DNA from 3 places in the Ureibacillus chungkukjangi genome. Region 1 is predicted to be linked to each of the others. Evidence: riboswitches for the same ligand, from Rfam matches in the RefSeq annotation. Region 1 holds a riboswitch; each other region holds the start of a gene.

Region 1 (6,719 bases):
CTTTTATTTATAATAAGCAAATCTAATTCTCCGCTTTGTGGATAGCTTTCTATAAAAGTTAAAGCCCTTGAACATTTTTGTTCAAAGCTTTTGAGTAGAGTGGAGAACCCGATAAAACTCTTGTTCTACCTTCATGCTCCAAGCAAAATATCTAGTCTTCGCATTTTCCCTGTATATAAACCTCCTTAAATTTACCCTACATACCAGATATATGGAATTTATCCCATAGAGTAACATAGTATAAACTGATCAGACAGTTTTCGTAGTATTTTAGTGCTTATTTTTAAGATTGAAAATTGACTAGCTTAAGGAACTAAAAAGTGGTAAATACTATACTCATCTTAAATCTCTTGGAGGAATTAATGAAAACGAGGCTAATTCTTTCTATTGTTATATTGTTTTTGATCGCTGGCCCGTTGCAAATTGTACAAGCTACAACGGATATAGAAAATACTATTCAGACACAGTTGGGAAATCAAAATATTAGCGTGTCATTACGTGATGTGGACAGTGGCGAGTTGATCTATATGAAAAACGGTGATGTGGCTATGAAGCCGGCTTCTACTTTAAAGCTATTAACAGCTTCTGCTGCACTCGAAATGCTTGGACCGGACTATCGCTTCCAAACCAAGCTCTATATCGATGGAGAAGTTGAAGGGAAAGTGCTAAACGGTGATATCTATGTTAAAGGTGGGGGCGATCCAACTTTACAAAAGAAGGATTTCACTTTTATGGCCGATATTTTAATGTTCTATGGAATTCAGCAAATTAATGGAAATCTATATGGGGATGAGTCTTTATTTTTAGGAGAGCAGCTTACACCAGGAATTGCAAAGGATGACGAAAGCTATTATTTTGCAGCAAGAACATCAGCTTTATCGATGTCACCAGATAATGATTACGATGCAGGGACCATTATTATAAATGTAAACGCTGCTTCCAATGTTGGTGGTCGACCAACCTTCAGTGCTGAACCGAGTTTGAGCGGAATGATTATAAATAATCTTGCGGTAACTGTTAACAAAGGCCAAAAAAATAGCATTGAAATATTACGTGAGCATCGAACAAATCGAATTACAATCACTGGAAATATCCCTTTAAACACAAGCTTTAAGGATTGGGTCACTTTAAATGACCCTACCATCAATACTTTGCATGCTATTAGAGAGTCCTTTGAGGCGTCTGGACTAGCCTTTGCAGATACTATGAAAATCGACAGAGGTATCGTTCCAAAGGGCGCAAATTCAATTTATACAAAGTATTCCCTGCCTTTAAAGTCATTAATGTATCCATTTTTAAAGCTTAGCAACAATAGTATGGCGGATATCTTCATCAAAACAATGGGAAGGGAATTCAATGGGAAAGGGGATACGATTGAAGGACTAGCAGCCTTAAAGGAGCATGGCATTTCTATCGGTTTAAATATGGAAAACTGGAGCTTTGAGGATGGCTCAGGTATGTCCCACGCTAACAAAGTGACTGCTAATGAACTCTCTCTGCTATTGACCAAAATAGATGAAAGTCCTTCATTTAAATTCCTTCACTCAAGCTTACCAATTGGTGGACAAACCGATCGAATTATTGGGGGATCATTAAAAAATCGTTTTACTCAAGAAAATTACAAAAATCGAGTGATTGCAAAAACAGGTCATATTTCAGGAGTCTATACATTAGCAGGCTATGTAAAGGCAAACAGCGGAAGGACTTTTGCTTTTACTATTATGACTCAAAACCAGACATCTGTTCGATTGAACGCTATTGATGAAGTCGTGAAAAAAATAATTTTACAATATTAAAAAGAGGTTTCTTCTCAAAGAAGCCTCTTTTTTGCAGCTAAGTATAATGGTTAAGGTCTTAATGAAAGTCCGAGTTTTCTAGTGAATCTCATTTTTAATAGCTCTCTAAATATTTTAGTAGCTTTTTTAGTTTCTTTTTTCCAATAATCGTTTCTACATCTCTTAAAAATGAATTGGGTATGCCAGTAAATAACCAAGTGATGGAGGCACGCTGAGATAAGGGTCTTAAACGTTGTACCTCTTCAATCGTTAAATCAATCCCATATTCTCTTGAAAACTTCACAATTTCTCGATCTGATTTAGAAAGAAATTGTTCAATAAACTCGATCTGTTTCAAAAATATAACATCCTTTCAAGGCGCTTTACAAAAATCTTCAAGCTTTACATAAAAACTAAGTAAACTTACTTTACTTTTGGCTAGGAATGAACTATACTAACAAGTTGTAAATCGTAATGATTATGAATTAGAAAGAAGAGAAAATATGAGTCAAACATTAATTGATATGAAGAACGTTTCCTTTCAATATGAATATACACAAGTTTTAAAAAACATTTCGTTAAAGGTCGAGGAAGGAGATTTCCTTGCCATCCTTGGTCCAAATGGTTCAGGTAAGTCGACTTTGTTAAAGCTATTACTAGGATTATTAAAGCCGATGACAGGAGAAGTTCAGCTTTTTGGCCAAACAAATGAAACATTCCATAATAGAGAGTGGATTGGCTATGTTTCTCAAAAATCCAATGCATTCAACTCAGGCTTTCCAGCAACTGTTGAAGAGGTTGTTAAAAGTGGTTTAACAAAAAAAATTGGCCTATTTAAAAGAATGCCAAAGGATGTTAATAGTAAAGTGATAGCGGCGCTAAGCTCAGTTGGTATGGAGCAATTCCTAACTCGTAATATTGGTCAGCTATCAGGTGGACAGCAGCAAAGGGTGTTTATCGCGCGTGCTCTTATTTCAGATCCTAAGGTATTGATTTTAGATGAGCCAACTGTAGGAATCGATCACGAAAATGTCCAATCATTTTATGATATGCTTGCAAAGCTTAACGAGGAACAAAATAAGACAATTATTTTAGTTACTCATGATGTTGATACGGTATCCAACCGAATCAGTCATGTTGCCTGCTTAAATCAAACGATTCATTTCCATGGCTTTAAAAAGGAGTTTGATACAATTTCTCAAACTCAATTAGACAATTGGTATGGACATTCCGTTAGAAAGATTCATTAATGAGGAGAAGGCAAAATGATTGAAGCAATTTTAAACTATGAATTTTTACAAAATGCCTTTATCTCTGGGCTAATTATTGGAGTTATTGCACCGTTACTAGGTGTATTTATAGTAGTAAGAAGAATGTCACTAATCGCAGACGCGTTATCTCATGTTACGTTAGCAGGGATAGCGGGAAGCTTATACTTAAGTCAGAGCTTCTCAGCATTAATACTTTTAAATCCAATTTATTTAGGAATTGTTGCTGCAGTTAGCGGCTCTATATTAATCGAGCGATTGCGTCGACTTTACAAGCATTATGAAGAGCTCGCGATTCCGATTATTATGTCGGCAGGGATTGGTTTGACTGCGATTTTTGTTTCATTGGCAAGCGGCTTTAACACGGATTTAATGAGCTATTTATTTGGTTCGGTTTCAGCTGTCTCGAGGCAAGACCTATGGGTTGTAGTAAGTATTGCCATTGTGGTCATTATATTTATCTTTTTATTCTTTAAAGAAATGTTTGTCTTAGCCTTTGATGAAGAATATGCCCATGCAAGTGGGCTACCAGCAAAATGGATTCATTTCTTATTCATGCTTGTAGTGGCATTAGTGATTGCTGCAAGTATGCGAATTGTTGGGATTTTATTGGTTTCATCATTAATCACTTTACCTGTTGCAGCGAGTATGCGAATTGCAAAAGGATTTAAACAAACGATTATCTATTCGATTCTTTTCGGGGAAGCGGCTGTTATAATAGGGTTAATAAGTGCGTATTATTTGAACCTCGCACCGGGGGGAACAATCGTAGTAACATCAATTATAATTTTATTGATTGTGATCCTCGTTAAAAAGCTTTTACTTAAAACAAATGCAAAAGAAAGGGGAGCAGTTAAGTGAATTTAACAAAAGCATGGGAAATATTAAAGGATAATGGTTATAAAAAAACAGATAAACGAGAGTTAATATTGAATATGTTCGAAGAAACTGAAAAATATTTAACTGCAAAGGATCTCTTATCTGTTTTGAAAAAAGATTTTCCTGGCATGAGCTTTGATACAATATATCGTAATTTATCTACATTTGTTGATCTTGGTATTTTAGAAGAAACAGAGTTGAATGGTGAAAGAAATTTCCGTATGCAATGTGAATCTGATCACCACCATCATCACTTTATTTGCATGGAATGCGGGAATGTAAAGGAAATTTCAATTTGTCCAATGGAAATGCTAAATGAAAAGCTTCCAGGATATACAATTGAAGCCCATAAATTCGAAATCTATGGAAAATGCACAAGCTGCAATTAGTCATAAGTAATGTTTAGTTATAAATTTAAATACTATTATTTTGAAAAATATGTTATATTGCTTTTAAGTGAATATTGTTTGCAGGAAAAAGATGCGTATTAACGCTTAATTGGGAATTCGGTTAAATGCCGAAGCTGTATCCGCAACTGTATGTGTTAGTTTTGAAGAATAAGCCACTGTCTCAGGATGGGAAGGCTCTTTGAAATGCTATGCACAAGCCAGGAGACCTATCCTTTTCTGATCGTAACAAACCTCTTCGGAAATAAAGGGAATGTACGGCATAATTGAATGAATCTATTTGTATAAGTTTGTTCTGTAATCTTTTGCCATCCGTTATTTGGGTGGCTTTTTATATTCTCTGAAATCTGAATTGGTCATTCACTAATCAAAATTTCATGGAGGTGAGGATAATTCGAAAGGATATTCGCTATAGCTGCTATCCGTTTATGCGTGAAAAAGGAAGTTTGGTTGATTATGAAATTCGAACAGATTCACTTACAACTAGAGTCGGAGCGATTTTGCCAATGTTAAATACAGATGAAGCATGCAAAGATGTGTATGAGGATTTACAAGTCATCCAGCCACTATGCTATCATTTGAACGGCTCTGTACGTGGGAAATTGGCGATTTCACAGGAAGATTTACAATGGTTGAGTAGTCGCTATGATTATTATGTTGAAGAGGTAGGAGAAGTGATTAAGCAATTTTTATTGCCTCAAGGTAGTGAAGTGGGTTCCTTGCTTCATATCTGTCGTAGCGAAGCAAAAAAATCCTACCGTGCGCTACATAAAGTAAGCGAAGAACGTGATGTACCTGAAATATTGTTCGATTACTTGGGGTTACTTGCAAACGTATTTTTTGTAATGGCTGTCTATTCAAATCAAAAGCATGAAGTAAAGGAAATTCCATTTATAAGTAAATCTTACCCAACAAAGAAAAAAAGAAAAGAGGAAATACGATGAAAGCTATAAACAAAAAATGGCTAGCACCTCTAGCTATTTCATTATTATTAGTTGGTTGTTCAACTTCAGTTGAGCCAGCCAAAAAAGATGATGCGAGCACTACAGAAGAATCTGGTGCTTATACAGTGATTGATGATCGTGGAGTGGAAGTGACGTTTGAGGAAGTACCAAAAACAATCGTATCCTTACAACCAAGTAATACTGAAATTTTATTTGAATTAGGGGTAGGCGAGCAAATAATCGGTGCAACGGAATTTGATACATACCCTGAAGAAGCACTTGAAATTGAACGTATTTCAGATTCTATGACTATTAATACCGAAAGAGTAGTTGAATTGCAGCCTGACGTAATATTTGCATATACAGTTGGGGAAGAAACACATATCGAACAATTAGATAATGCTGGGCTGAAGGTATTTGTTATTCAAACTGCTTCAACTATCGAAGATGTTTATGGAGATATTGAGCAAATTGCAGAAGTATTAAAAGTTGAAGAAAAAGCAGATGAAATTGTTACTGGAATCGAAAATCAAATTGAAGCGGTTCAAGAAAAAACGGTCTCTCTAGATAAAAAGGAAAAAGTTTACTTTGAAATCTCGCCATCGCCTGATATTTGGTCAGTTGGCTCTGGTACTTTCCAGCAAGAGCTAATTGAAGCTGCTGGAGTTGAAAACATTTATGCCGATCAGCAAAGCTGGTTTGCAGTATCAGAAGAAGATTTAATTATTCGTAATCCAGAAGCGATTATAACTACTGTAAATTATAGTGAGGATCCAAAAGGCGAAATTTTAGCACGTGAAGGATGGTCAAATATTACGGCTGTTCAAAATGAAGAGGTTTATGAACTGAACGCTGATATCTTAGATCGTCCAGGACCACGAATCGGGGAAGCGATTGAACTAATTGCTTCAACCATTTATCCGGAAATTTTTAACTAAGTGAAATGTAAGGAGCAAATTCTTAAGTTGAATTTGCTCTTTTCGAATTTTAAGGAGAAGGTACAAATGAGTAAACTCATCTTTATAACTGGTGGCGTTCGAAGTGGTAAAAGTGCTTTCGCTGAGGATTATGCCAAGGAGCTCTATCAGAAATTTGAACGCAAAAATTTATATTATATAGCGTCAGGTGTTGCTTTTGATAGAGAAATGACTGAGCGTATCAAACGGCATCAGGCTGATCGTAAAAAGGCGGCTATCCAGTGGAAAACAATAGAAATTCAAGATGAAGTGGTGTTTAGTGAAGTAATTTATCCAGCTAATTCTGTAATTCTATGGGAGTGTATAACAACCTGGTTAAGTAATGTGTTATACAAAACAGAGCAGCTTGACAGTATCGAACGCATAATTGAAATCGAAAAGTATATTAAAACTTTAAAAAAACAGCTACTTCAATGGACCAAGGATGGCGCAATTGTAATACTTGTATCCAACGAAATTTTTGATGAGC
Region 2 (6,719 bases), 1.3 Mb from region 1:
TAGTAAACTGATTTAATGCCGCGCATCCAAGCATAGATATAGATTTTGGCTAGCTGTTCAGTTGTCCACGCATCCGTTACATAGAGCGTCATCGAAATCCCTTGGTCCACATGCTTTTGGGCAGCAGCATATAAATCGATTAGGTCATAAGCATTGACATCATATGCTTCAACATAGAGGTGAGCATTATCATTATTTAAGAATGGCATTGGGTAAATGGTGCGGCTATCGGCATAATCGCGTACCTCCACGCGTTCTGTAGAGGGGGCGATGGAAGCCGTGCAGGATCTTATATAACTTATGGATCCAGTAGGAGCAACAGCCATTCTATAGCTATTGAACAAACCATACTTTTTCACACCTTTAGCTAGCTCCTTCCACATTGCTGCTGTTATAATCGGCACATTCCCTAGGGCTCGTATTGTAACAGTCTGGAAAGGCTTTTCCTCTTTATTGATATACGAGTCAAAATAGTTTCCATTTGCATATTCACTCTCTTCAAATCCATAAAAAGTCTCTCCGCGCTCTTTCGCAATCTCCATCGAGCTTTTTAGAGAATAATAGTTTAAAGCTTCCATAAAGCCATCTATAAATTCAATAGATTCCTTTGAGCCATACATGATGCCTTGCGTCACTAAATGCCCGTGCAAATTCATCACACCGAGACCAACTGAATGCATGAGTTTATTTGCCTTAGCAACAGATGGTACATTTTTGATATAAGTCATTTGGGATACATTCGTTAACAGCCTCATTGCCGTATCAACTAACTTCCCAAAATCAGCTACCTTACTTGCCTCATGCATATCAATTGAGCCTAGATTACAGGATACATCCAAACCATAGTCATTCGGTTCATCTTGATCTGTGATAATACTCTTTTGCTGCACCTGTAATATTTCCGTACATAGATTTGACATTTGAACGCGCCCAATATTTTTCAGTGGGTGCACTTCATTCACGTTATCATCAAAAATTTCAAAAGGGTAACCAGATTCAAATTGCGCTTTTTTCACTTCTGTATAAAGCTTTCGCGCATTTAATCGTTTAATTTTTCGAACCCTTGGATTATCCAGTAGCTCGTGATACATTTCCGAAATTGAAATTTCAGACATTCTTTTTCCATATTCTTTGTAAATATCGTATGGACTAAAGAGCACAATATCCTTATCCCGCTTCATCAGTTCAAAGAAAATACTCGGAATAATTATCCCAGTAGACAATGTCGCTAAACGGATTTTGTCATCTGCATTTGGTTTTTTGGAAGAAATAAAATTCTCAATATCAGCATGGAAAATATTTAAGTATACAACGCCCGAACCGTTACGTTGGCCGAGCTGATTAGAATAACTAAAGGAATTTTCTAGAAGCTTAGCAACCGGTATTACACCACTTGCCCGATTTTGGATTTCCTTAATTGGATCTCCTAATGGGCGCAAGTCCGTTAAGTTAACACCCACCCCACCACCAAGGCGTGAAAGCTCCAAACAATAGCCAATATTTTCAGCAATACTATTCATAGAGTCGTCCATCGATAGCTTAAAGCAGCTTACTAGTTCCCCACGTGCCTTCTTCCCGCTATTTAAAGCTGTTGGTGTAGCAGGTTGATAGGCTTCCATCATCGCCTCCACAGCTCGTTCTGCTAATTCTGCATCTCCTTGAGCCAGATACAACGCAATTATCACAATACGATCCTCATATTTTTCAAGAATCTCTTCACCATCACGACTCTTCATAGCATAACTATCGTAAAATTTACTTGCACTCATAAAAGAGGGAAAGCGAAAGTTGTAATCATATGCTTTTTTATATAAATGTTTAATAAATTCTAAGTCATACAGTTCAATAAACTCTTTCTCGTAATAACCTTCCTCTACTAAATAACGAAGCTTTTCTTCAATATCGATAAAGTACCGCAAGCGAACGTTCACATATTCTAAAAAGTAACGTCGTGTAGCCTCACGATCCTTTTCTAGCTCTAATTGTCCCGTTGTGTTATAGCGATTGAGCACATCATTATTTAACTTTAAATACGTCTTCATTACATCACCCTCGTTTCATAAAACTGTTGAATCATTTCATAATCCTTTTGATATCCACGCAATTCTATTTTCCGTACCAATGGCACCTGATAGCGTGAGACTATTTTGTCTCCTGCTCCACCAAATACGTGATGACCAAAGTTGCTATTGCCACTGACTACAACACCTTTACAGAGAGAGCCATTATGTTCTAAAAATTGGGCAACCTTTGTCGGAATATCTCCAAACCCATCTGTATAAGTAATTAATAAATAAGGCTTGTCCAGCTGAAGTCCTTCTTTAATCTCCACGGCTTCACCCTGTATTTTGGAAACGACATAACGTACATTCCCAGTTCTGCTTGCGTAAGCAATCATTGTGCAACCAACTCGATTTGCGAAATGATCTCTTTAACGTCCCCTATCAAGCGCCCTTCAATTTCTAAAACTGGAACTGTTAGTAACCCTGACTGAATAAGAAATTCTTTTTCATGTGGTTCATGATCGATATTGACCTCTTCGACTATAACTTTCGCTTTTTCCAGCTCTGATTTTACCCACATGCATTTTGGACATACCGTTTTTGTATATAATTTCATCGAATCTCTCTCCTTGTGGTAATTTTTCAAAATAAAAAGGCTATCTCTTCGAAAAGAGATAGCCTAAAAATGGAAACGTCCTAAGTGAATTGAAAAAGGGTACGTCCCCATTTCTCAATCCCCGAAGAAATGAATGATCTGTTTTACTAGGCAGGTCTCCTGGCTTAGCTTCACCCTTTGATTCCCTTCCCATGAAAACACAGTGGTATCGAATCATTGTCAGCATCACAGTTGCGGGGACAGCGTCGGAATTACACCGAACTTCCCTATTAAACTACATGTAGTAGTACCTAGTTAAAACAAACACAATATATAGTTTTAATTTACGAAGATAAGTGTAGCATAAATTCTAATATTATGTAAATGAGTAAATCTTCATTTGCTATACTAAAAATATGATAAAAAAAGACAGAGAATTAGTGGTGAAAAATATGTCCTTTTCCATCTTAGTTACGAGTGATATCCATGGACGACTCGATCGTTTTGAGAAATTAGTCAAGCAAATGAAATCCTTAAATGCTGATTTAGTAATTGATAACGGAGATTTTCTTGATGGTAGTCCAGCCACTTTTTATTATCAGCACATCCAAAAAAGCCAGCATCCAATGATTGAGCTAGCAAATCAAATCTATGATATTGCGATTTTAGGAAATCATGAATTTCATAACAGTCTTCTAGCTCTAGAAAAATTACGCTCTGATTGTCGTTTTCCTTGGATTAGCTGCAATATCAAAGACTTCGCTAAACCGTATTACGTGCAAAACATTAACGAAAAAAAGTTTGTCATTGTAGGTGCTACTACTCACTTTACACCTATGTGGGACGAGCATGGATATGTGAAGGAGCTAATATTTGAGGACGCTTTAAAAGCACTGCATTTCTGGGTAGATTATGTAAAAGAGCATGAAAAACCTGATTATCTCATCGTTTCCTATCATGGAGGCTTTTCCGAGGACCCTTCAACAGAGGCTGTATTCCAAGCGAGAACCGGTGAAAATCAAGCAAATGAAATTCTAGAAACGATTCAGGATATTGATTTACTTATCACTGGTCACCAGCATTTATATATAAATACAAGGCTGCAGAACACTTTGATTATTCAACCGACTTCTCACAGCAATGGTTTTTTCGAGGTTCAAATCGATTTTGAAGAGGGACATAGTCATGCAATCTTCCATCAACTAGAGGATAGTCAATTTTCTTATCCAGCAGAAGTTGAAGAATGGTTAGATCAAGAGCTCACATACATACAGGATGACTATTCATATAAGGGTTTATTGTCCTCCAGGCTTTCTAGCCATCCTTTTATACAGCTAACTCATGACATGCAGCTCAAAGCTACAAATGCCGAAATTTCTGTTTGTGATCTTTTGTATTTGGAGAAAGGTGGGTTCAAAGGTAGCATAACCAATCGGGTTTTACTTAAGAATTCTCCACGAGAGCATAAGTTACAGGTCATTTCACTTTCAGGGGCTGAAATAAAAGAATTAATGGAGTTAAGTGCCGCCGTTTTAGCACTCAATAAAGCTGGCGAAATTGATTTTAGTACAAATGTTTTCCCTGGTACCCAACAAGCCTATCAATATGATTTCTGGGGCGGAATTTCTTATGTATTTGATGTGAAGGAGCCAGTGGGGCAACGTGTACAGGAGATAGTTTTCGAGGGTAAGCCACTTGGAATGCATCAACATTATCAGGTAGTATTCAACAGCTATCGTTTAACCGGGGTTGATTTTCCTTTATTAAAAAATCGAGAAATCCTTTATGAAGCAACTCAAACAGTTCCTTTTTTATTTAAGGGCTATTTACAAGCTTGCTTCCCTAAAGCTGTTCCGAATCATGGACACTTTAAAGTACGGTACTAATTACTAAAGCCCTCCAAAAAATTTGGAGGGCTAGCTTTTTCTACTTTGTTAAATATTAGAAGCCGTATCCACCGCTACCACCGAAGTAGTAAGCACCAACAATAATTAGAAGAATGAATAGTACTACTAATAAAGCGAACCATGAACCGTTTTCACCAGTTCCGTAACCGAAATCACCGCCAACACTTTTACCCATTCTAAAACACCTCCTCATTTCGTCGAACTCAGTATCAATATATGCACCTTTGATATTGTGTTCTAGACGAATGTATTGGTGAGAATGCCTAGTTTGTAGTGGAAAACCCTATAGGCGTAGCTTTTACACAGGATTTTAAAAGGCTCAAATACATTTTTATTTTTATGATTTCCTTTTTAGGGTTTAACTAAAAATACCCATAAGCAAGTACAGAGCAGTTCCCCAAATAAAAAGAGCTGAGCATTTATTAAATAAAATAAAAATTTTGTTTGGAATGTGGAATTTTTTCAAAATTGCTCCTAAAGTTACTAAGCCCAAAAACCAAATCCAAGACACGACTACACAAGCCAATGTAAACAAGAATTGCTCTTGCCCACTGTACTTAATAGCACTGGTTCCTATTACACCAATTGTATCTAATAAGGCATGAGGGTTAAGCAATGAAACAGAAAGTGCAAAAAGGATTTGCTTTTTTAACGGCAGGGCTTCTTCACCTTCGACATTAGCAGCGGGAGAAGTCCAAGTCACCTTCCCCATATATAAAAGAAAAAGGATTCCTCCCACTAACAAAACAAGACGCAGCCATTCAAATTGCAAAACAATGAGCGATAGTCCCAAAATGGCAAGTACAATCAATACAGTATCGCAAATTGCAGCGGTAATTGTTGCAGGCAATGCTTTAACTATGCTGGGTTGGGTAACGCCCTGAGTAAATACGAAGATATTTTGCACCCCTAAAGGTAAAATAAGTCCAAATGCAAGTAAAATTCCATGTAACAAAGGTTCCATCTCTCTAACCCCTTTCCTCTCTATCATACATGTGCTATAAATAGAAAAAAGGTCCAATTGGATGGATTTTTACCCACCCAATTTCAAAGGAGATAACAAATGAACTGGCAACCAAATCGCTCCTTAGCAACCAGCTTATCAAATCAAATCGTTCAATGGATAACAGAACAAATACAAAGCGGTGAGTGGCCACTTGGAACTAAATTACCTCCCCAACGCCAGCTCGCACTATCTTTTGGTGTTAATCGCAGTACACTTCAAGAAGCAATTGACGAGCTGAAGGCTAATGGACTTCTATCTTCTAAGGCTGGCTCGGCTACTTATGTAGCGAATGATTCCTGGAATTTACTCGTGAAGCAAAAACAAACAAATTGGCAGCACTACATAGAAACTAGCATCCACAAAGCAAACTACCAAACCATTCAATTAATAAATGAATTTGAACAAGATGACACCGTAATACGATTAGGTACAGGTGAGCTAAGTCCTTCTCTATTGCCTACCGCTGAGCTACAGAACTCTCTTAGCGAGGTGAATTTGGATGGGAAGTCGATTGGCTATTCATCCCCCCAAGGAAGCCTTAGTTTGCGTCAGTCGATTTGCCAATACGTTAAAAGGCGTGGTATTGAGACAACACCTGAAAACATTTGTATTGTCTCAGGAGGGCTTCAAGCACTACAGCTAATTGCTCTTGGGTTACTCGAAACAGGATCATTCGTTTTTCAAAATCAATTCTCTTATTTAAATTCGATTCACACCTTTCAATCCTTTGGCATGAATCTCTATTCTTTAACTGACAGCCAATTTACTACCGAAGCAATCGAACGGATTCGTAAAAAGCGCCAAGCCATTTTATATACTATACCTAGTCTTCATAACCCAACTGGTGTAAGTATGACTTTAAAAGAGAAAAAAAGATTATATAATTTAAGCGAAGCACTTCAATTACCCATGATAGAAGATGATGTTTACTTTGAATTACTTTTTGATAATCCTACCCCAGCTATAAAATCCTTTGATCAGACAGGACAAGTCCTATACATTGGCAGCGTTTCAAAAACATTGAGTCCTGGGTTACGAATTGGTTGGGTGATTGCTTCTAAAGCAGTCATTAAACGATTAGCTGATATAAAAATGCAAATGGATTATGGCTCAAGTGCGATTTCACAGCAAATCGTCGAATACTGGCTACGTACAGGGAAATATGAAGAACATATTGGCCACTTAAAAGCTGAGCTTAAAAAGCGGGC
Region 3 (6,719 bases), 1.3 Mb from region 1:
CCATGTTACAAAATAAAACGATTTCTATAATCATTGGCTTTAGTATAGCAATAGGGTTCATGTTTATTGATTATCGAAAACTAAAGAGATACGGTTATTTGTTTTACGGTGTGGGGGTAGGACTGTTAATTGCAATTTCTCAATTTGCGAATAAGATTATAAACGGAGAGTCAATAATTTCTTTAGGGATTATTGATGTCCAGGCATGGGTGGCAATCCCGTTCTTATTAATGGCCTGGGCATCCTTTTTTAGTAATTCAGCCTTTAAATTATGGAAAGGTATAGCCCTATATGTATTTTCAATTTACTTTTTACTTTTTATTCCGAGTTTATCTATGATTTTTATCTATTCGGTCTTTGTGGCTGTTTTATTCCTGAAAAGTCGTTTTTCTCTTAAAGAGAAAATATGTACAGTGGGAGCAGTTATTCTAATTGTAATTGGAGTAGTATTTTACCATATTATAGCTTTTAGAAATGGTAGTCTTGCCAATTATCAGATCAGTAGAATATTGGGTTTTATAAGCCCGAACAAGTATGCTGATGAAAGCGGCTATATCTATGTAACTTTAGAAAATGCCATGAAAAGTGCAGGTTTATTTGGAGCAGAAAATTTGATGAATCTCCCTGATCCGCATACAAATCTTGTCCTTGGAAACATAATTCAAACATATGGTTTTTTAGCTGGAATAGTTTTATTTGCTATATTATCAATATTTCTCATAAGGTTTTGGTTGATATCAAGGGCTATCAAAGACCCTTTTGGAAAATTACTCACTATTGGAGGCGTAACGCTATTTGCTACCCAATTCCTTTATAGTGTAGCCATGAATTTTGGGTTAGTCCCTGTTAGCACAATGTCCTTGCCATTTATGAGCTATGGCATTATGCCGACTGTGTTAAATGCGTTTATCGTTGGGATAGTATTAAGCGTATATAGAAGAAAACATTTTATCCCCTTAAAAGAGGATTATCAGGCAAGTTAATCTAAATAAATAATAGTAACGCTAATCGGACAAAGACCGATTGGCGTTTTTTTGGAAGGAGGGTAATTATGAGACAAATCATAGCGATGGGCGGAGGAGGCTTCTCTATGGAACCCGACAATCTAGCCCTAGATGAGTATATTTTGAAGCAGGTAAACAAAGAGATTCCAAAGGTTTGTTTTGTTCCGACGGCTGGAGGAGATCAGGACAATTATATTGAGAGATTTTACAGAGCATTTCATAGCTTAAATTGTGAAACAAACCATTTATCTTTATTTGATGCAAACTTTGAGAAGCTTGAAGAATTTGTATTTGAACAGGATATCATTTATGTTGGTGGCGGGAGCACTAGAAATATGCTTGTGCTATGGAAGGAATGGGGCTTAGATGATATTTTGAGAAGGGCATATGAAAAAGGAATCGTTCTTGCTGGTTTAAGTGCAGGCTCAATTTGTTGGTTTGAGGAAGGCTTAACAGACCCATTGAATGGACCTTTATATAAAATAGATTGCTTGGGATTGTTAAAAGGGAGCAATTGCCCACATTACGATGGGGAAAATAAGCGCAGGCCATCCTATCAGCAATTAATCTTAGCCGATGAAATAAAAGCAGGCTATGGAGTGGATGATGGAGTAGCGTTACATTTTATCGATGAAGCTTTAACAAAAACAGTTAGCTCAAGACCAGAAGCAAGGGCATATTATGTGAAACATGAGGGCAGTGAAGTTGTAGAAAGTGAAATTACACCAATCTATTTAGGTGGGAATGGATAAGGTTAAATCTGTAATGTGAGATTTCTGAAATTTTAGTTTATAAAAATAGCTATATATGATATAGTGAAAAACAATTACATAACGTGTAAGAATAGGTGCTTATGAGAATAAGCTTAAAAGGGAAGCTTGGTGCAAATCCAACACTGTCCCGCAACTGTAATTCGGAGCGAATCTGTTAGCCACTGTGAAAACGGGAAGGCATGAGGAGCGTTGATGATAAGTCAGGAGACCTGCCTAATTCTAGTACACACCCAATGCCTACGTGGAAATAGGTGGTGTTCTGTGCGAAATAATCGTAAATTTCTTTTACGCTTTTTTAGTCATGCATAGATAAATCCGAAGCTATTTCTGAACATAGAAATAGCTTTTTTCTTTTGGGTTATGTAGAAAAAAGGAGGCGTATATATGAATGTCGTAAGTACAGTAGTTGGTTACCCTTATATAGGTGAAAACCGTGAATGGAAAAGGATTGTTGAAGGATTTTGGAAAAAAGAACTAACAGAGCAACAATTTGAACAGCAGATGAAAGCAATACGTTTGGAGCATATCCAGCGCCAGCAAGCTTTAGGCTTAGATTTAATACCTATCGGTGATTTTACCTATTACGATCGTATGCTTGATCTAGCGATGATGTTTAATATTATTCCAAACCGCTATAATAACTTGCTAGAAAAAGAATCTGCACTCACTTGTTATTATGCAATGGCAAGAGGAACAGAACAGGCTGTAGCTTGTGAAATGACTAAATGGTTTAATACCAATTATCACTATATTGTGCCTGAGTATGAAGGCCAGCATTTATATGTAACCGAAAATAGATTGTTAGCTTACTTTTTAGAGGCAAAAGAAGAGCTAGGCCTTCTAACAAAACCGACTTTAATTGGACCCTATACCTTTGTTGATTTATCAAAGGGATATGATGAGAAAACACGTGCAGCGTTTATATTAGCTCTCATTCCTCTTTATGCTCAGGTTTTAAAAGAGCTGGTAGACGCTGGAGCGGAGTGGATTCAACTAGAGGAGCCCTCACTAACGAAGAGTCTGTCATCTAAGGAAGCGCGGTTAGTAGAAGAAATCTATAAACAACTAACAGAGGCAGTCCCAGAGGCAAACATAATGCTGCAAACTTATTTTGAAGCGTTGACAAACTATGAAAATCTTATTCAATTGCCTGTTGCAGGGATTGGTCTTGACTTTGTTCATGGAAAAAAAGAAAACCTGGAGGCGCTTCGAAAATCAGGCTTCCCGAAAGACAAAGTATTAAATATCGGTATAGTAAATGGTCGAGATATTTGGTCTGCCAATTTAGCTGAAGTGGCAAGTGATGTCCAAGCCATCCTTAATTTAAGTAATGCTAACGATTTATGGGTTAGTAGTTCTTGTAGTTTGCAGCATGTACCTGTTACAACGGCTAATGAGCGAAAGCTGGATTCCGTTTTACTTAACGCCCTATCATTTGCCGATGAAAAGATAAACGAAATCGTTCATGTCGCACATTTCTTGAGCACTCAGCACTGGGCAAAAGAGGGGATTGTATCAGAAAGTATGGAATGCATTAGAGCCCTTGCTACACATCCGGTTAGAAACAATGCTCGTGTAAATGATTTAGTTAAATCAATTTCAAATCAGGATTTCGTAAGGTTAGAAAGCTTTGAAGAACGCCGTGAAATTCAAAAAACAGCATTAGGATTGCCTGATTTTCCAACGACGACAATTGGTAGTTTTCCGCAATCACCAGCAGTAAAGAAAACACGTGCAGCCTGGCGGAAAAATGAGCTTACAAATGAGGAATATGCAGCCTTTATAAAAGAGGAAACTGCGCGTTGGATTGCTATTCAGGAAGAAATCGGTCTAGATGTATTAGTCCATGGAGAATTTGAGAGAACAGATATGGTCGAGTATTTTGGGGAGCAGCTAACTGGATTCGCCTTTACTGAAAAAGCCTGGGTAGTTTCCTACGGGTCACGCTGTGTGAAGCCACCAATTATTTATGGGGATGTTGAGTGGTCAGAGGCAATGACCGTGAAGGAAGTAGTGGATGCTCAAAGCCTAACGTCTAAATATGTAAAAGGGATGTTAACGGGACCTGTTACGATTTTGAATTGGTCATTTGTTCGAAATGATATTCCTCGAGAAGCAGTTGCTAACCAAATTGCGCTAGCGCTACGCAAAGAAGTAGAGGCCTTGGAACAAGCGGGCATTCAAATTATTCAGGTAGATGAGCCAGCCCTGCGTGAAGGCCTGCCACTTCGAAGAGAAGATTGGTCAACTTATTTAGAGTGGGCGGTTAATGCGTTTAAACTGGCAACATCCAGTGTGAAAAATGAAACCCAGATTCATACACATATGTGCTATTGCGAGTTCAACGATTTTTTAGATCCGATTCGAGCTCTTGATGCAGATGTGATTTCATTGGAAACATCAAGAAGTCATGGAGAATTGATTGCCTCACTAAAAGAAAATCCATACGAGCTAGGAATAGGTCTAGGTGTTTATGATATTCACAGTCCACGTATACCTCAGGTTGAAGAGATGGAAACTATTTTAAAGGAAAGTCTGGAAGTCTTATCGAAGGAGCAGTTTTGGGTAAACCCTGATTGTGGTCTGAAAACTAGACAGGAATCGGAAACAATAGCGGCACTAAAAAGAATGGTTCAAGCAGCAAAACTACTACGAGATAGTTCTCGGAAAACGTTGGTAAACTAATCTAGGAGCTAAAATTCATGTCAATCCAAGCAATTCGGTATTATGAGGAAAAATTTAAAGAGTATATTATGAGCTCATTAGTAGTTGAACAATTTAGCTCCGTAAATCAATTACTGGAAGATTTAATAAACGAAAACCCAGAAGATCACAAAATCATCCATTATGCATATATCAATGTAAAAAAAGAATTAACAGGTTTTATAGAGGATAGTGGTAACGGGGAGGATTTATGCGAACAATCCAAGCACATTTAATTTTACCGCCAGATACAAATCACCATGGCACTATTTTTGGTGGTAAAGTACTTGCTTATATAGATGAGGTAGCGGCAATTACGTCTATGAAGTATTCAGGTGGCAATACAGTCACGGTATCCATCGACTCTGTGGATTTTCTATCTCCAGCTAGAGTAGGCGATATTTTGGAATTGGAAGGAACTGTCGTTTATACAGGTAAAACTTCTCTTACTGTATTTGTTAGAGTTACTGCTTTTCAAGTAGAAACCGGGGAAAGCACTTTAACAACCGAATCCTTTGTCACAATGGTGGCTGTTGATGAAGGCGGAAAACCTCGGGAGGTTCCACAGATTGTAATAGAAACAGAGGAACAAAGACTTCTTTACGAACAAGTAAAGCTTCGCCGAGAGCTAAAAGGGAAATAAAAGGGCATTAACTGTTTTAGCAAAAAGCGAATATAGAATCACTAGTAGAGCCAACATTAACTATAGGTTGGCTCTGTTTTTAATCAGCGATCAAGCCATGTCTCACAGCATACGCAGCAAGCTGAACACGGTTATCAAGCTGAAGTTTCTCGAGCAAATTTTTTATATGGTTTTTCACTGTATTCTCGGCTATGAAAAACGCTTGTGCAATTTGTTTGTTCGTGTCCCCGTTTGCTACCTTTGAAAGAATCTCACACTCTCTCGGCGTCAAAGTATTAGGGCTGGGTTCATCATCATAGCTACTGCCCGTGCGAAATCGATACAATAATCGACTGGCAATCTCTCGTGAAATTTCTGTTTGATTCCCTAGAAGTGCATGAAGATACTCAATCCAGTCATCAGGCTCCATATTTTTTAATAGATACCCCTGTGCACCAAACTGTATTGCTGTAAATAAGTCCTTTACATCATCAGATACCGTTAACATAACAACGTGGATTTGAGGATACGATAAGCGAATTTTCCTTACTGCTTCAAGTCCGTTCAATCTAGGCATATTGATATCTAATAGAAGTAAATCAGGCTGAAGCTCCCCACATAGCTCATAGGCCTCCAGTCCATCTGTCGCTTCGCCTACGATCGAAAATGATTCGTCAGCTTCCAGTACACTTCGAATTCCTTCCCTTGCTAGAGGATGGTCGTCCGCGATTATTAAACGATAGCACTCCATAATTATCACTCCTTTTTTACAATTATTTCCGTCCCATATGGGTGTCTATTTCTAATTTCAAGTACTCCACCAAGCTGCTTTGTGCGTTCTTCCATCATTGATAGACCGTATTGCTTGTTGGATTTCTTAGAGAAATTAATGCCACGACCATCATCAGAAATCTTTAATTGCCATCCATCTTTCATCTCCTCAATAATTACCTTCGCTTTTGAAGCATCTGCATGCTTTCGGATATTGGCAAAGGCTTCTTGAATAATGGCGAAGATTTGGATTTCCTCCTTGGTGGTAAAGAATCCTTGAGGAATTTGTATAGCTTCCTCTACCTCAACACCAGTCAACGAGCTCCATTCAGCTAGCCATTTATTTATCCTGGAATTTAGAGAATCATCAATTTCAGGCTCTGATCGCAAATTGAAAATTGCTTGGCGTACATGATTATCAATAGTGGAAAGGGCACGAGATGCAGCTTCTGTATCCCCTTTTTTTAGCTTGATATTCATAAAGAAAATAGATTGAGCAATCCCATCGTGAAGCTCTCGAGCCAGTCTTTCCCGTTCCTCATATACGGCACGTTTGGATTGTTCGTTAGCAAGTTTGTCATTCATGGCTTTAATCGTCCGGAACATCCAGATTGAAAATAACAGGGAGAGCACAAAGGTAAGAATCGTGATATATAAATTTCCGGTTTCCATTGATAGTGAATGTAGAAGGAAATCATGACGAATATATTCAAACCCACCAATTAACAAAGTAGGCAAAAGCACGCAAAGAAATTGTAAAAGGCGATAAGACAAGTGGGTTCTCTCCTTAATAAATATATCTCTTATAAGTATAACTAAAATGCCATTGTTTCTAATAGCCCATGT

The links. A riboswitch is a leader RNA that binds a small molecule or an ion and turns the genes downstream of it on or off. The one in region 1 is predicted to bind cobalamin.
Region 2: it holds a riboswitch for cobalamin, as region 1 does, so the genes downstream of both, LG296_RS18175 (glutaredoxin) here and LG296_RS11855 (hypothetical protein) in region 1, are expected to answer to the same signal.
Region 3: it holds a riboswitch for cobalamin, as region 1 does, so the genes downstream of both, metE (5-methyltetrahydropteroyltriglutamate--homocysteine S-methyltransferase) here and LG296_RS11855 (hypothetical protein) in region 1, are expected to answer to the same signal.

What each region holds. Positions count from the first base shown of each region.
Region 1 is NZ_CP085009.1:2,384,364-2,391,082, reverse strand. Features, by position in the region: gene dacB (D-alanyl-D-alanine carboxypeptidase/D-alanyl-D-alanine-endopeptidase) at 363-1,796, shown strand; gene LG296_RS11875 (endonuclease IV) at 1,891-2,133, opposite strand; gene LG296_RS11870 (metal ABC transporter ATP-binding protein) at 2,279-3,025, shown strand; gene LG296_RS11865 (metal ABC transporter permease) at 3,041-3,904, shown strand; gene LG296_RS11860 (Fur family transcriptional regulator) at 3,901-4,311, shown strand; cobalamin riboswitch at 4,384-4,561, shown strand; gene LG296_RS11855 (hypothetical protein) at 4,722-5,273, shown strand; gene LG296_RS11850 (ABC transporter substrate-binding protein) at 5,270-6,211, shown strand; gene LG296_RS11845 (bifunctional adenosylcobinamide kinase/adenosylcobinamide-phosphate guanylyltransferase) at 6,278-6,719, shown strand, end outside.
Region 2 is NZ_CP085009.1:3,679,754-3,686,472, forward strand. Features, by position in the region: gene nrdE (class 1b ribonucleoside-diphosphate reductase subunit alpha) at 1-2,042, opposite strand, end outside; gene nrdI (class Ib ribonucleoside-diphosphate reductase assembly flavoprotein NrdI) at 2,042-2,398, opposite strand; gene LG296_RS18175 (glutaredoxin) at 2,395-2,619, opposite strand; cobalamin riboswitch at 2,751-2,928, opposite strand; gene LG296_RS18180 (bifunctional UDP-sugar hydrolase/5'-nucleotidase) at 3,015-4,484, shown strand; gene LG296_RS18185 (YjcZ family sporulation protein) at 4,540-4,680, opposite strand; gene LG296_RS18190 (LysE/ArgO family amino acid transporter) at 4,864-5,469, opposite strand; gene LG296_RS18195 (PLP-dependent aminotransferase family protein) at 5,569-6,719, shown strand, end outside.
Region 3 is NZ_CP085009.1:3,695,320-3,702,038, reverse strand. Features, by position in the region: gene LG296_RS18270 (FtsW/RodA/SpoVE family cell cycle protein) at 1-983, shown strand, start outside; gene LG296_RS18265 (peptidase E) at 1,052-1,756, shown strand; cobalamin riboswitch at 1,833-2,009, shown strand; gene metE (5-methyltetrahydropteroyltriglutamate--homocysteine S-methyltransferase) at 2,162-4,462, shown strand; gene LG296_RS18255 (hypothetical protein) at 4,480-4,716, shown strand; gene LG296_RS18250 (acyl-CoA thioesterase) at 4,692-5,123, shown strand; gene LG296_RS18245 (response regulator transcription factor) at 5,203-5,853, opposite strand; gene LG296_RS18240 (sensor histidine kinase) at 5,859-6,647, opposite strand.